4 regions of the Geobacillus sp. E263 genome follow, and region 1 is predicted to be linked to each of the others. Evidence: riboswitches for the same ligand, from Rfam matches in the RefSeq annotation. Region 1 holds a riboswitch; each other region holds the start of a gene.

What was found. A riboswitch is a leader RNA that binds a small molecule or an ion and turns the genes downstream of it on or off. The one in region 1 is predicted to bind S-adenosylmethionine.
Region 2: another riboswitch for S-adenosylmethionine. It lies ahead of metK (methionine adenosyltransferase); the one in region 1 lies ahead of FNL97_RS02580 (methionine ABC transporter ATP-binding protein).
Region 3: another riboswitch for S-adenosylmethionine. It lies ahead of mtnK (S-methyl-5-thioribose kinase); the one in region 1 lies ahead of FNL97_RS02580 (methionine ABC transporter ATP-binding protein).
Region 4: another riboswitch for S-adenosylmethionine. It lies ahead of FNL97_RS15370 (phosphoadenylyl-sulfate reductase); the one in region 1 lies ahead of FNL97_RS02580 (methionine ABC transporter ATP-binding protein).

Annotation. Positions count from the first base shown of each region.
Region 1 covers NZ_CP041632.1:517,551-520,708, forward strand. The annotation lists gene FNL97_RS02575 (O-acetylhomoserine aminocarboxypropyltransferase/cysteine synthase family protein) at 1-1,307, shown strand, start outside; SAM riboswitch class I at 1,437-1,545, shown strand; gene FNL97_RS02580 (methionine ABC transporter ATP-binding protein) at 1,641-2,669, shown strand; gene FNL97_RS02585 (methionine ABC transporter permease) at 2,659-3,158, shown strand, end outside.
Region 2 covers NZ_CP041632.1:671,647-674,804, reverse strand. The annotation lists gene asnB (asparagine synthase (glutamine-hydrolyzing)) at 1-339, opposite strand, end outside; gene metK (methionine adenosyltransferase) at 541-1,752, opposite strand; SAM riboswitch class I at 1,933-2,047, opposite strand; gene pckA (phosphoenolpyruvate carboxykinase (ATP)) at 2,233-3,158, shown strand, end outside.
Region 3 covers NZ_CP041632.1:2,531,101-2,534,258, reverse strand. The annotation lists gene mtnK (S-methyl-5-thioribose kinase) at 1-1,184, opposite strand, end outside; SAM riboswitch class I at 1,263-1,427, opposite strand; gene FNL97_RS13015 (carbon-nitrogen family hydrolase) at 1,535-2,338, opposite strand; gene FNL97_RS13010 (pyridoxal phosphate-dependent aminotransferase) at 2,436-3,158, shown strand, end outside.
Region 4 covers NZ_CP041632.1:2,984,427-2,987,584, reverse strand. The annotation lists gene cysP (sulfate permease) at 1-574, opposite strand, end outside; gene FNL97_RS15370 (phosphoadenylyl-sulfate reductase) at 589-1,293, opposite strand; SAM riboswitch class I at 1,441-1,551, opposite strand; gene FNL97_RS15365 (PAS domain-containing sensor histidine kinase) at 1,704-3,158, opposite strand, start outside.

The DNA of each region.
Region 1 (3,158 bases):
GTGAAAAACAATACCGTTTCGAAACAGTAGCCATTCATGGCGGATTAAAGCCTGATCCTGCCACTGGAGCGCGTGCGGTTCCTATTTATCAATCGAACGCCTATTTATTTGCCAATACGGATCATGCCGCGAACCTTTTTGGTCTAAAAGAAGAAGGATATATTTATACACGCATCCACAATCCGACGGTTACCGTATTGGAAGAAAGGGTGGCACAGCTGGAAGGTGGAGTGGGCAGTCTTGCTCTCGCTAGCGGAATGGCCGCCATTACACTGGCCATTTTGAATATCGCCGGAGCTGGGGATGAAATTGTATCGGCATCTACGTTATATGGCGGTACATATAATTTGTTCGTCAATACATTGCCGAAATACGGAATTAAAACCCACTTTGTCGATCCGTCTAATCCGGAAAATTTCCGAGCAGCGATTACACCAAAAACGAAAGCAATTTTCGCCGAAACGATTGGCAACCCTAGTTTGCACATATTAGATATTGAGGCGGTGGCGCAAATCGCTCGTGAAGCGGGAATTCCGCTCATTATCGACAACACATTCGCCACTCCTTATTTGTGCAGACCAATTGAACATGGGGCGAATATCGTGATCCATTCCGCCACAAAATGGCTTGTTGGGAATGGGACGACCTTAGGCGGCATCATTGTTGATGGTGGTAATTTTGACTGGAATTCGCCGAAGTTTCCAGGATTTATTACTCCTGATCCAAGCTATCACAACCTTGTGTATGCTGAGGCGTTTGGACCTGCTGCATACATTGTCAAAGCTCGCGTGCAGCTGCTTCGCGATTTAGGTCCAGCGATTAGCCCATTTAATGCCTTTCAAATTCAGCTTGGTCTTGAAACATTGCATGTACGTATGAAAGAACATATTGCGAATACAAGAAAAATCGTCGAGTATTTAGATCGTCATCCAGCAATAGAGTGGGTGCTTTATCCAGAACATGGCAGTCATCCAGCAAAAGAACTAGCGAAAAAATATTTGCCAAAAGGAGCGGGTTCCATCGTTGTATTTGGCGTAAAAGGCGGCAGAGAGGCAGGAGCGAAATTGATCAACAGTGTAAAATTATGGTCGCATGTTGCCAACGTTGGCGACGCGAAAAGTTTAATTATCCATCCTGCAAGCACCACACATCAACAGCTAAACGAAGAAGAACTAAAATCATCTGGAGTGACAGAAGATTTAGTTCGTCTATCTGTCGGCATCGAAAATATCGATGACTTAATCGAAGATTTAGAACAGGCAATTGCGGCTGCTACCGGAATTACATCTGATGTTTCCGTCTCATAATCACAAGAAATGATAATCATGCCATTTTCCATAATGATATAACATTTCTATTGACACTATTCGACATATAGTGATAAAATCACATTCGTAATTATTGAGAGATTTTAATTGAATAAAGTGTTTTTTGTGCTCTTATCAAGAGAGGTGGAGGGATGTGCCCAATGAAGCCCGGCAACCGTCAGCGTACTCGCTGAAATGGTGCCAATTCACACAAAGCGTCTGCTTTGAGAGATAAGAGACAGAACGGTAATCATTGCCTTTCTGTTCTCTTGAGCAGAAAGGCTTTCTTTTTGCGGCGAGCCGTCTTTTACATGAGGGAAGGTGGAAATGTGCATGATTACATTAGAAAACGTGACAAAAATATATGAAGCGGCCAATGGATCTGTAACAGCAGTGGATAATGTCTCTTTGCAAATTAAAGAAGGCGAAATTTTCGGAATCATCGGATATAGCGGGGCGGGAAAAAGTTCATTAATCCGTCTCCTTAACGGATTGGAAAAACCGACCAAAGGGAAAGTCATTGTCGCTGGACGGGATATTGCTAATATTAAAGGAAAGGAATTGCGAAAGGCCCGTCAGGAAATCGGAATGATTTTTCAGCATTTTAATTTATTATGGTCAAGAACGGTTCGCGAAAACATTGCGTTTCCATTAGAAATTGCCGGTGTACCGAAAGAACAGCGGAAAAAACGAGTAGACGAGTTGATTCAGCTTGTAGGTTTGCAAGGAAGAGAAAACGCCTATCCGTCACAGCTTAGCGGCGGGCAAAAGCAGCGCGTCGGCATCGCGCGCGCTTTGGCGAACAATCCAAAAGTGTTATTGTGCGATGAGGCGACATCCGCGCTAGACCCGCAGACAACCGACTCCATTTTGGAACTTTTGGTGGATATTAATAAGCGTTTAGGATTGACAATTGTATTAATTACCCATGAAATGCACGTGATTCGTAAAATTTGCAACCGCGTTGCAGTGATGGAAAACGGAAAAATTGTCGAACAAGGAGAAGTGCTGCAAGTGTTCCGGCAGCCAAAGCAGGAGATTACGAAACGATTTGTACAGCAGGTCATCGAACCGGAGGAAACGAAAGAAACGATTGCGCATTTACTCGATAAATATCCAAAAGGAACGGTTTTTCAATTGACGTTTGTTGGAGAGGTTACGGAACAGCCGCTGATTGCTAACGTTGTTCGCCAATTTCAAGTTGATGCGAATATTCTTCAAGGAAAAATTTCGCAAACTCATCAAGGCGCTTACGGTGTGCTGTTTGTTCATATGGATGGAGAGAAAGAGGAAGTTGCCCGCGCGATCGATTATATTCGAAAGCAGCAAGTAGCGGTGGAGGTGATTACGGATGCTCGCTAACCTCTTACCAAATGTAGAGTGGGATATGATTTGGGCAGCGACCGTTGAAACGCTTTATATGACAGGAATTTCTGTCGTTGCAACATTTATATTAGGAACGATTCTTGGACTGCTTTTATTTTTAACGTCAAAGGGAAACTTATGGGAAAACAGCTTGGCGAATATGATCATCGCCGCTATCGTTAACATTTTTCGTTCCATCCCATTTATCATATTAATTATTTTGTTAATCCCGTTTACGAAATTCGTTGTCGGAACGATTCTTGGCGCAAATGCGGCATTGCCAGCACTCATTATTGGAGCGGCGCCATTTTACGCGAGAATGGTGGAAATTGCGCTTCGCGAAATTGATAAAGGTGTCATCGAAGCGGCCAAAGCGATGGGAGCGACAACGGCCACGATTATTTGGAAAGTGCTTCTTCCAGAGTCATTGCCTGCTCTTGTATCTGGAATTACCGTCACTGCAATTGCTTTAGTTGGATATACAGC
Region 2 (3,158 bases), 150 kb from region 1:
TTCAGCGCTGTAAAGAGCGATAATGACTTCCGTATCCGAGTTGGTTGCAAATTCATATCCTTTTTCCACTAATTCATCCCGCAGCTCAAGGTAATTGTAAATTTCGCCATTAAAAATAATCCAATACCGCTCATTTTCGTAAGAAAGCGGCTGATGACCTGCTTCTAAATCAATGATGCTTAAGCGGCGGAACCCGAAATGGACATATTCATCAAAATAGTATCCATGATCGTCCGGACCACGATGTGTAATCATATCATTCATCTCTTCGAACGTTTTCTGCCATTGTTCGTCTGGCATTTTCGGCTCATCATGAACGCATCCGATAAACCCACACATGTTTTGTTTCACCTGTCCTCTTATATTTACCCTATTGGTTATACCATACATAATAGGAATATAGCATTTCGTTTACTCTTTTGAAACAAATTGTTGCCAATCTTTTCTGCAGAGCAGTCAAAGCAGATGCTTTTTCGTTGCGTTTGCCCTTGATTTTGCCAAAAAAAGAGAGCTACATAACGTAACTCCCTTTTCTGTTTGTTATTGCTTTGCTAACGCAAGAGCTTGCTCTTTCAATGTTTCCGCTTTATCAGTGCGCTCCCATGGAAGATCGATGTCCGTGCGTCCGAAATGGCCATAAGCCGCTGTTTGTTTATAAATTGGGCGGCGCAAATCTAACATTTTAATAATGCCAGCTGGGCGAAGATCAAAGTTGTTGCGCACCACTTCAATTAAAATATCTTCGGATACTTTTCCGGTTCCGAACGTATCAATGGAAATGGAAACCGGTCTTGCAACACCGATCGCATATGCCAACTGCACTTCACATTTATCCGCAAGTCCTGAAGCAACAATGTTTTTCGCTACATAACGCGCTGCATAGGCTGCGGAGCGGTCTACTTTTGTCGGATCTTTACCAGAAAACGCACCGCCGCCATGGCGAGCATAACCGCCATATGTGTCAACGATAATTTTCCGTCCTGTTAAGCCAGCGTCGCCTTGAGGTCCGCCGATGACGAAACGGCCTGTCGGGTTAATAAAATATTTTGTGTTTTCATCGATCAGTTCTGCTGGTACAACCGGCTTAATGACATGTTCTTTAATATCGCGCTCAATTTGTTCTTGTGTAATTTCCGGATGATGTTGCGCTGATACAACGATCGTATCAATACGCACTGGTTTTCCATTTTCATCGTATTCTACTGTTACTTGTGTTTTGCCATCTGGACGCAAATATGGCAAAATGGCTTCTTTCCGCACTTCTGACAAACGGCGTGCCAAACGATGCGCTAACGAAATCGGAAGCGGCATTAATTCTTTCGTTTCATTGCAAGCAAATCCAAACATTAACCCTTGGTCTCCAGCACCGATCGCTTCAATTTCCTCGTCAGTCATCTGACCTTCGCGGGCTTCTAACGCCTTATCGACTCCCATTGCGATATCTGGAGACTGTTCGTCAATCGATGTCAATACAGCACAAGTATCGGCATCAAAACCATATTTCGCACGAGTATAGCCAATTTCGCGAACCGTATCGCGGACGATTTTCGGGATATCTACATATGTTGATGTCGTAATTTCTCCACTTACGAGCACAAGCCCTGTTGTAACGCTCGTTTCGCATGCGACGCGAGCATTCGGATCCTTCTCTAAAATGGCATCTAAAATGGCATCGGAAATTTGGTCACAAATTTTGTCAGGATGACCTTCCGTTACAGATTCCGAAGTAAATAAACGTCTTTTTTTTGACATTCGTCAGTTTCCTCCTCTTTTCATAATCGAACGTCTAAATATTGTATTCCTGCAAACTGCAGATGATACGGTACTCATTCCCTTTTATTATAGCTTTTATATATCTTGACACATAGACATATAAAAAAACCTTTCCTGTAATTTTGAGGAAAGGTCATTGCAATCATATTGCTCCTTTCACTCTTATCGCTCAAGGACGTTGCCTTGCCACAGGTTAGCACCATTTCACACATTTCCAGTTGTGACGGTTGCTGGGTTTCATCGGGCCTGTCCCTCCACCGGCTCGGGATAAGAGTATCCGTTCAATGAGTTATCATATCGTAATTAAATAAAGAAAGTCAACAAAATTAGACAATTTTTTTATGAACAAAAATGAGAAAAATAAAAGAAAAGAAATTGTCACAAATAGTATGGACTAATAATAAAAATGTGTTATACTATTTTAAGGAGACCATTTCAATAAAAAGGAAGGTTTTGTACATGGGAGTCGCTAATATGACAAGTAAACTTACCACATTATTACAACAGCCAAATGTGTTTCATAATTTATCGGTAGCACAGCTTGTAGAAAAAGTGTTGCAACGAAATGAAGGTCGGTTGACAGCTACCGGAGCAGTTGCGGTAACGACAGGAAAATATACAGGTCGCTCTCCAAAAGATAAATACATTGTAGAAGAAGCTTCGACGAAATCAAAAATCGATTGGGGGACGACGAACCAGCCGATTTCTGAAGAAGTTTTCGAAAACTTATACAATAAGGTAATTGACTATTTAATGAAAAAAGATGAAATATTTGTTTTTAAAGGATTTGCCGGCGCTGATCCCAAATACCGCTTACCTATCCAAGTCATTAATGAATTTGCGTGGCAAAATTTATTTGCACATCAACTATTTATTCGCCCAACAGCGGAAGAACTGCAAACACACAAAGCGGAATTCACCGTTATTTGCGCACCAAACTTTAAAGCAGATCCTGCTGTTGATGGAACAAGATCGGAAACATTTATCATTATTTCTTTTGAACGGCGGATCGTGCTAATCGGTGGCACAGAATATGCTGGCGAAATGAAAAAATCGATTTTCACTGTGATGAATTATCTGCTCCCAGAACAAGGAATTTTATCGATGCATTGTTCGGCAAACGTCGGTAAAGAAGGGGATGTCGCATTATTCTTTGGTCTATCCGGCACGGGAAAAACGACGCTTTCCGCCGATCCAAACCGCCGTCTTATTGGTGATGACGAACACGGCTGGTCCAACCGCGGCATCTTTAATATCGAAGGCGGTTGCTATGCAAAATGCATCAATTTATCACGGGAAAAAGAACCGCAAATTTTTGATGCGATCGGATTCGGTGCGGTGCTCGAAAACGTTATTATCGATGAGCATACAAGACTGCCTAATTA
Region 3 (3,158 bases), 1.5 Mb from region 1:
ACTGTTTGTGCGAAAAGGGAACGGATTTCTTTAGTGCTAGATAATGTTTCACGTTGCAAAATGAGGCTTCTACCAAGACGAAGGGCATAACGTTTTGCTTGTAAGCGTTCCTCTTTATCCTCAATGCCATCAAGGTCAGCAACATGTGCTAGCCCAATCGTGCGGCGGATGACTTCACATCCGGCAAAGCCGATCGCGTCAATAAACGTGTGATGCAGCACGTCTTCTAATAATCCTTCTGTTTTTGCATATGGTTCTACATTGTGAGTGCGCCAAAGATCAGAAAAGACTGTCGAGAATACATCCCAAGTTTTGTCGATATGAGCAAATAACGGTTCTTGTTGTTGTTCTGGGCGGGACAACGCATTTAACAGCAAGTTTGCGAAAAATTGGCCGATGTCAAAACCGAACGGGCCATAAAACGCAAACTCTGGATCAATGATTTTCGTTTCTTCGTCGCTGGCGAAAATGCTTCCAGTATGCAAATCACCGTGGATGAGCGCATCTCCTCCGGTTAAAAACTTGCGCTTTAATTTGGCGACTTCTAAGCGGAGCTTGTCATCGTTCCAAAGCGCTTCTACATCATCGCGAAGCTCGTCTTCAAAGTTGTTCGTTTCATGATTAAAGAACGGATCGGTAAATACAAGGTCTTCGGTGATTTTGCATAATTCCGGATTAACAAAACTTTGCGCCAGTTGTTTTTTTTCTTGTTGATTCATGCCAAAGTCGGAAGTGTAAAACGATGTCTTTGCGATAAATTCGCCAATATGCTGCGATAAAAGCGGATATGTTTTTCCTTCAATCAACCCTTTGCGGGCGATTTGCAAGTGAGATAAATCTTCCATAACGGTAATTGCCAAAGATTCATCGGAATAGTATACTTTTGGCACGTATTGCGGAACATAGCTTGCGAATGTGCGCAGCGCATTGCTTTCAATAACAGCGCGTTTTAATGTGAGCGGCCAGCTTTCACCGACTACTTTTGCGTACGGGAGCGCTTGCTTTACGATGATTCCTTTCTTCGTTTGCTGATCGACGATGCGGAAAACAAGATTTAAGTTGCCGTCGCCGATTTCGCGGCAGGCAAGCGGTGTTCCTTCCGGAAAGAGCCCAAGCCGGACTGCCAAAGAAATGGCGCCTTGTTCCGTTAATGGTTCATAAACCGATGGATGAGAAACTGACATAATGCAAATCCTCCTTCATGTAAATTAAAAAGCCTCTTTCTGCATAGAAAGAGGCTTGAAGATTCCGTATCTTCGCACCTCTTATCTTTCAGAAAGACCTAGTCTTTCTGTTGGACTTAGCACCGTGCCCTGCGGAAGTAGCGAACTTCCGGCGCCAAAAAAGTGCGCCCTATCTCACGATAGTATTACGGTCGGTTGCTGGGCTTCATTGGGCCAATTCCCTCAGCCAACTCTTGATAAGAGTATGTCAGCATATTCACTTTTTTTTAATTTTCGTTATGTTGGCAATTTTGATGTTTTGTGCTTGATTCGAATCATACATGGTCATGAACCGATTTGTCAACACTTTTTTAAAAATTTTTTTCGGCAGCGATGTAATCGTCAGCGCGGCGATCCGCAAAAATCGGGATTTGTTTTCGCACTTCACTTACTTTTTTTAGATCGATTTGTGCCATTAACGTGCAAGGTTCTTCATTTGCTTCTGCAACGATTTCTCCCCATGGGTCAATTATCAGAGAATGGCCGGCAAAGACATTGTTTGGGTCGCTGCCAGCGCGGTTGCATGCGATGACGTAGCATTGATTTTCAATCGCGCGCGCCGCAAGCAGTGTACGCCAATGCGAAAGGCGAGGAAGCGGCCACTCGGCGACGACAAATAACACTTCCGCCCCTTGGACCATATGGATGCGAATCCATTCTGGGAAGCGGATGTCATAACAAATGACGCCTGCACATCGAGTGTTTTCTAATGTGAACAATCCCATTTCTTCCCCTGGCTGTAAGTAAAGATGTTCATCCATCAGCTGGAACAAATGGAGTTTGCTATATTCGCCAACGATGATGCCGTTTCGGTCGGCGATGTACATCGTATTGGTGACGCCGCGATCTGTTTTTCTGGCAATTGATCCAGCGACAATATTGACATGATGCGACTTGGCAAGTTTTTGAATGAACGCTTTTGTACGCATACCGCCCTCATCGGCAATCTCATCGAGTCTGGTTAAGTCATAGCCAGTCGTCCATAGTTCAGGAAGGACGATAATATCTGGGTGATTTTTTGAAATTTTTTCTATCTCTCTTTCAACGCGCCGTTCGTTTTCATTAGGATTGCCAAAAGCGATATCTAGCTGAAGACATGCGATTTTTATCGTCATGAACATTCACCTCGAAAAAATTTTACTTTACATTTTGATTTTTACGATATATGATTTTGCACTAGAATTTCAAGAAATTTTTGAGAAGGTGTTCATGATGAAACAGTTTCCTCCATCCGAGTTATTGCAGAGCCTTCCAAAACAGTTTTTTGCTTCGCTTGTCGATAAAGTCGCAAAAAAAATGGCGGAGGGGCATGACATCATCAATTTAGGGCAAGGAAACCCCGACCAGCCGACGCCGCCGCATATCGTTGAGGCGATGCAAAAAGCGGTGGCGAACCCGAAATATCACAAATATTCGCCATTTCAAGGATATTCCTTTTTGAAACGCGCCGTTGCTGCGTTTTATGAACGCGAATACGGCGTTGCCATTGATCCGGAAAAAGAAGTGGCGATTTTGTTTGGCGGAAAGGCAGGGCTTGTAGAGATTCCGCAATGTTTAGCCAATCCAGGCGATATTGTGCTCGTGCCTGACCCGGGATATCCGGATTATTGGTCGGGGATTGCGCTGGCCCGTGCGAAAATGGTGATGATGCCATTGCGTGCGGAAAATCAGTTTTTGCCTGATTATGCTGAAATTCCTGAACATATCGCAGAAAAAGCAAAAATCATGTTTTTAAACTATCCGAATAACCCGACTGGGGCGATCGCTTCTAAGGAGTTCTTTGAAGAAACAGTGTCGTTTGCTGCAAAACACGGAATTTGCGTCGTTCATGATTTTGCTTACGGTGCGATTGGCTTTGACGGAAAAAAACCGGTCAGCTTTCTCCAAGCAGAGGGGGCAAAAGAAATTGGCGTTGAAATTTATACATTCTCCAAA
Region 4 (3,158 bases), 1.0 Mb from region 1:
CTGCGTTAGCAACGTTGTTCATTCCGGCGGAGAACGCTTCAAAAAAGCCAGTAATAATGAGAAGCGTCATAAACGTTTTTTGCCATGTGCCTTGTTCTAATTGTGGATATTTTTGCTTTAGCGTTAAAAACCACTTACCGATAAAAAACGTGAAAACAAAGGCAATAATCGGAATAATGATCCATATAGAAACAATAAACACCAATTGATGAAAGTATACTGCTTGATAAGCGATGCCGACGCCGACAACGGACCCGACTGTAATTTCACTTGTGGATAGCGGAATGCCCATGATGTTGGCAGCAAATAGTGAAATGGCCGCTGCTGTCAAAATGATGACGACAATTTGAATCGTCAATATAGATGATGGCACGATTCCTGATCCGATCGTTTTGACAACTTCGCCGCCGCCTAGACTGCCAAGAAAAACTCCTAACCCGCAAAGAAGAAGAGCTGTTGATTTACGTTGGATAGCGCCTGATCCGTAAGCAACTCCCATCGCAGCGGCAGCTCCGCTTGCTCCGATATTCATCGCAAAGAAGAAGGAAACAATAAAAGCAACTGCTAGGAGCATCATCATGCCTCTCCTTATGTGATGTGAAGCCCGCACTCTGTTTTCCCGTGACCGACCCATCTGCCGGAGCGTAAATCATTTGGATCGAGTGCAGGGGACGTACAAGGTTCACAACCAATGCTTGGATAGCCGCGATCGTGAAGTACATTGTACGGAAGATGATGTTTGTATACATAATTCCATACATCTTTCCATGTCCAATGAATAAGCGGGCATATTTTAATCGATTGGAATTTGTCATCTTTATTGATATATTCGACATGGCTGCGTGTTGGCGATTGTTCGCGGCGCAATCCGGAAATCCAAGCGGTTACCCCTGTTAATACTTCGCGCAGCGGAATGACTTTTCGCAATTCACAACATTTATTTGGGTTGTGTTTCCATAATTCATTCCCGAACTGTTGCGCTTGTTCTTCTAGTGATAAACTTGGTTTTTTCATCACGATGCGGAGGAAAGGATATTTTTCTTTTACTTTTTCGATCGTTTCATACGTTTCGCGAAAGTGGAGCCCTGTGTCAAGAAACACGATTTCCGCATCTCGTTTCACTTTCGAAATTAAGTCAATCAAAACAATCCCTTCAATTCCAAAGCTGCAGGCATAAACAACATCATCTTTATATTCGTCGTATGCCCAAGTAAGAACATCAAGCGCTCCTTTTGTTTCATTGTCGTGAGGGAATGAAGGTTTTTCTTGCTCCCATGTGTGATAAGTCAGCATATTGCTCCTCCTTTAAAAATCCTATAAAGTAAAGCGGATTAATCGGCTATATAGTTATAAAAATAAACGACTATTTTCTGTAATGGCGCTATGTCCAGTCATAAAAAACGCTCCCCATTTTGGAAAGAGCGAAAAGGTCGCACACTCACCCTATCTTCCAAAATGGCACCCATTTTGCTGGAATTAGCACCTTACTTTTTCATGAAGCAGGTTGCCGGAGTTCATCGGGCCAGTTCCCTCCCTCACTCTCGATAAGTTTGATGTAATTGATTAAAATTTTAACATAATTCACACAAAAGTCAATCCTAGTTTTTCGATAGGAATTAATTTTTTGCTGATATAACACAGTAGAGGAATAAAGAAATCAGGAAAGAAAAGGGCGGTTTGTTGTCCGACCTTTTCCATGCATGTCAACCGGATAATAGGGAATTATGCAAAACAGAGGATGCAGAAACGCGGATCGGCAATGTTACTTCGACGGTTGTTCCTTTATTCTCTTCACTCATAATCGACATCGTTCCACCGTGGTCTTCGATAATTTTTTTACTGATCATTATTCCGAGGCCAGTACCTTTTTCTTTTGTTGTAAAGAACGGTTTTCCTATTTTTTCTAGCTGTTCTTTTGGAATTCCGCAGCCTTCGTCGATAAAGCGGATAAGAACGGAATATTCATCCTTTTTTTGTGCCTCAATAAAAATATGTCCACCGCTTTTCATCGCTTCCATTGCATTTTTTAAGAAATTAATAAATACTTGCTTTAATCCGTTTTCGTCACATTCAATGAGAGGAAGAGATGGATCAATTTTTGTAATAATTTGGATGTTATGCAAAATACCTTGTGTTTCTAATAAAGTGGTGACATGTTGAAGCAAAACGCCAATATCACTTTTTGTAAATTTGGTTGCTTGTGGTTTTGCCAACACTAATAGTTCGCCTAAAATAAGTTCAATGCGCTGAATTTCTGATTCAATAATGTGAAGGTAAGGTTTTTTCACGTCAAGTTCGAATTGCAATAGTTGTATAAATCCTTTTATGGCTGTAAGCGGATTGCGAATTTCATGGGCGATCCCAGCCGCTAGCTGGCCGGCAACTGAGAGCTTTTCCGATGTTCGAATGAATTCTTCTGTTTTTTTCAGTTCGGTAATATCGGTGAATGTCAATACCGCATCAACGACGGCTCCATTTTCCAAAACAGGCGTTACCGTATAGGAAACGGGGAAATGGGTACCATCTTTTTTCCAAAAAATATCTTCACTAATATGATATGTTTTCCCATCTTGAATGGCGAGATCAATTGGGCATTCATCAATAGAGTAAGGAGTTCCATCTTTTTTCGTATGGTGAATGATATCATGCGATGCTTTTCCAATGGCTTCTTCCGCTTTATATCCCGTCATTCGTTCTGCAGCTGGATTCCAGAAAACGATATTTCCATGTTTATCAATCCCACAAACTCCTTCAGCAATAGAATTTAATATGAGTGTATGTTTATGATATAAGTTTTCCAGCTCTTTTCGGTAGCGATTGAGTTCCGTCATATTTTGGCCAATCACATAAATTCCTTTCAAGCGATTTCCATGAATTATTGGAATGGTTTTAAAATGCATGTCAATAATTTTTCCATTTTTATGCTTTACTTGTAAATCATATTCACAACTTTCTCCTTTTAATGTTCGTTCAAATTTTTTTTTTGCTTTTTCAATTTGGTCTGGGGCGATAAACTGAGTAAAATGTTTGCCAATATATTCGCGTGGTTTGTATCCAAGCATTTTTCTTACTTCAGGGTTGCCGGATATAAGTAGCCCATTTATGTCTAGCAGAAGAATCACATCAGGGTATTCGAAAAAAAGACATTTATGACATTG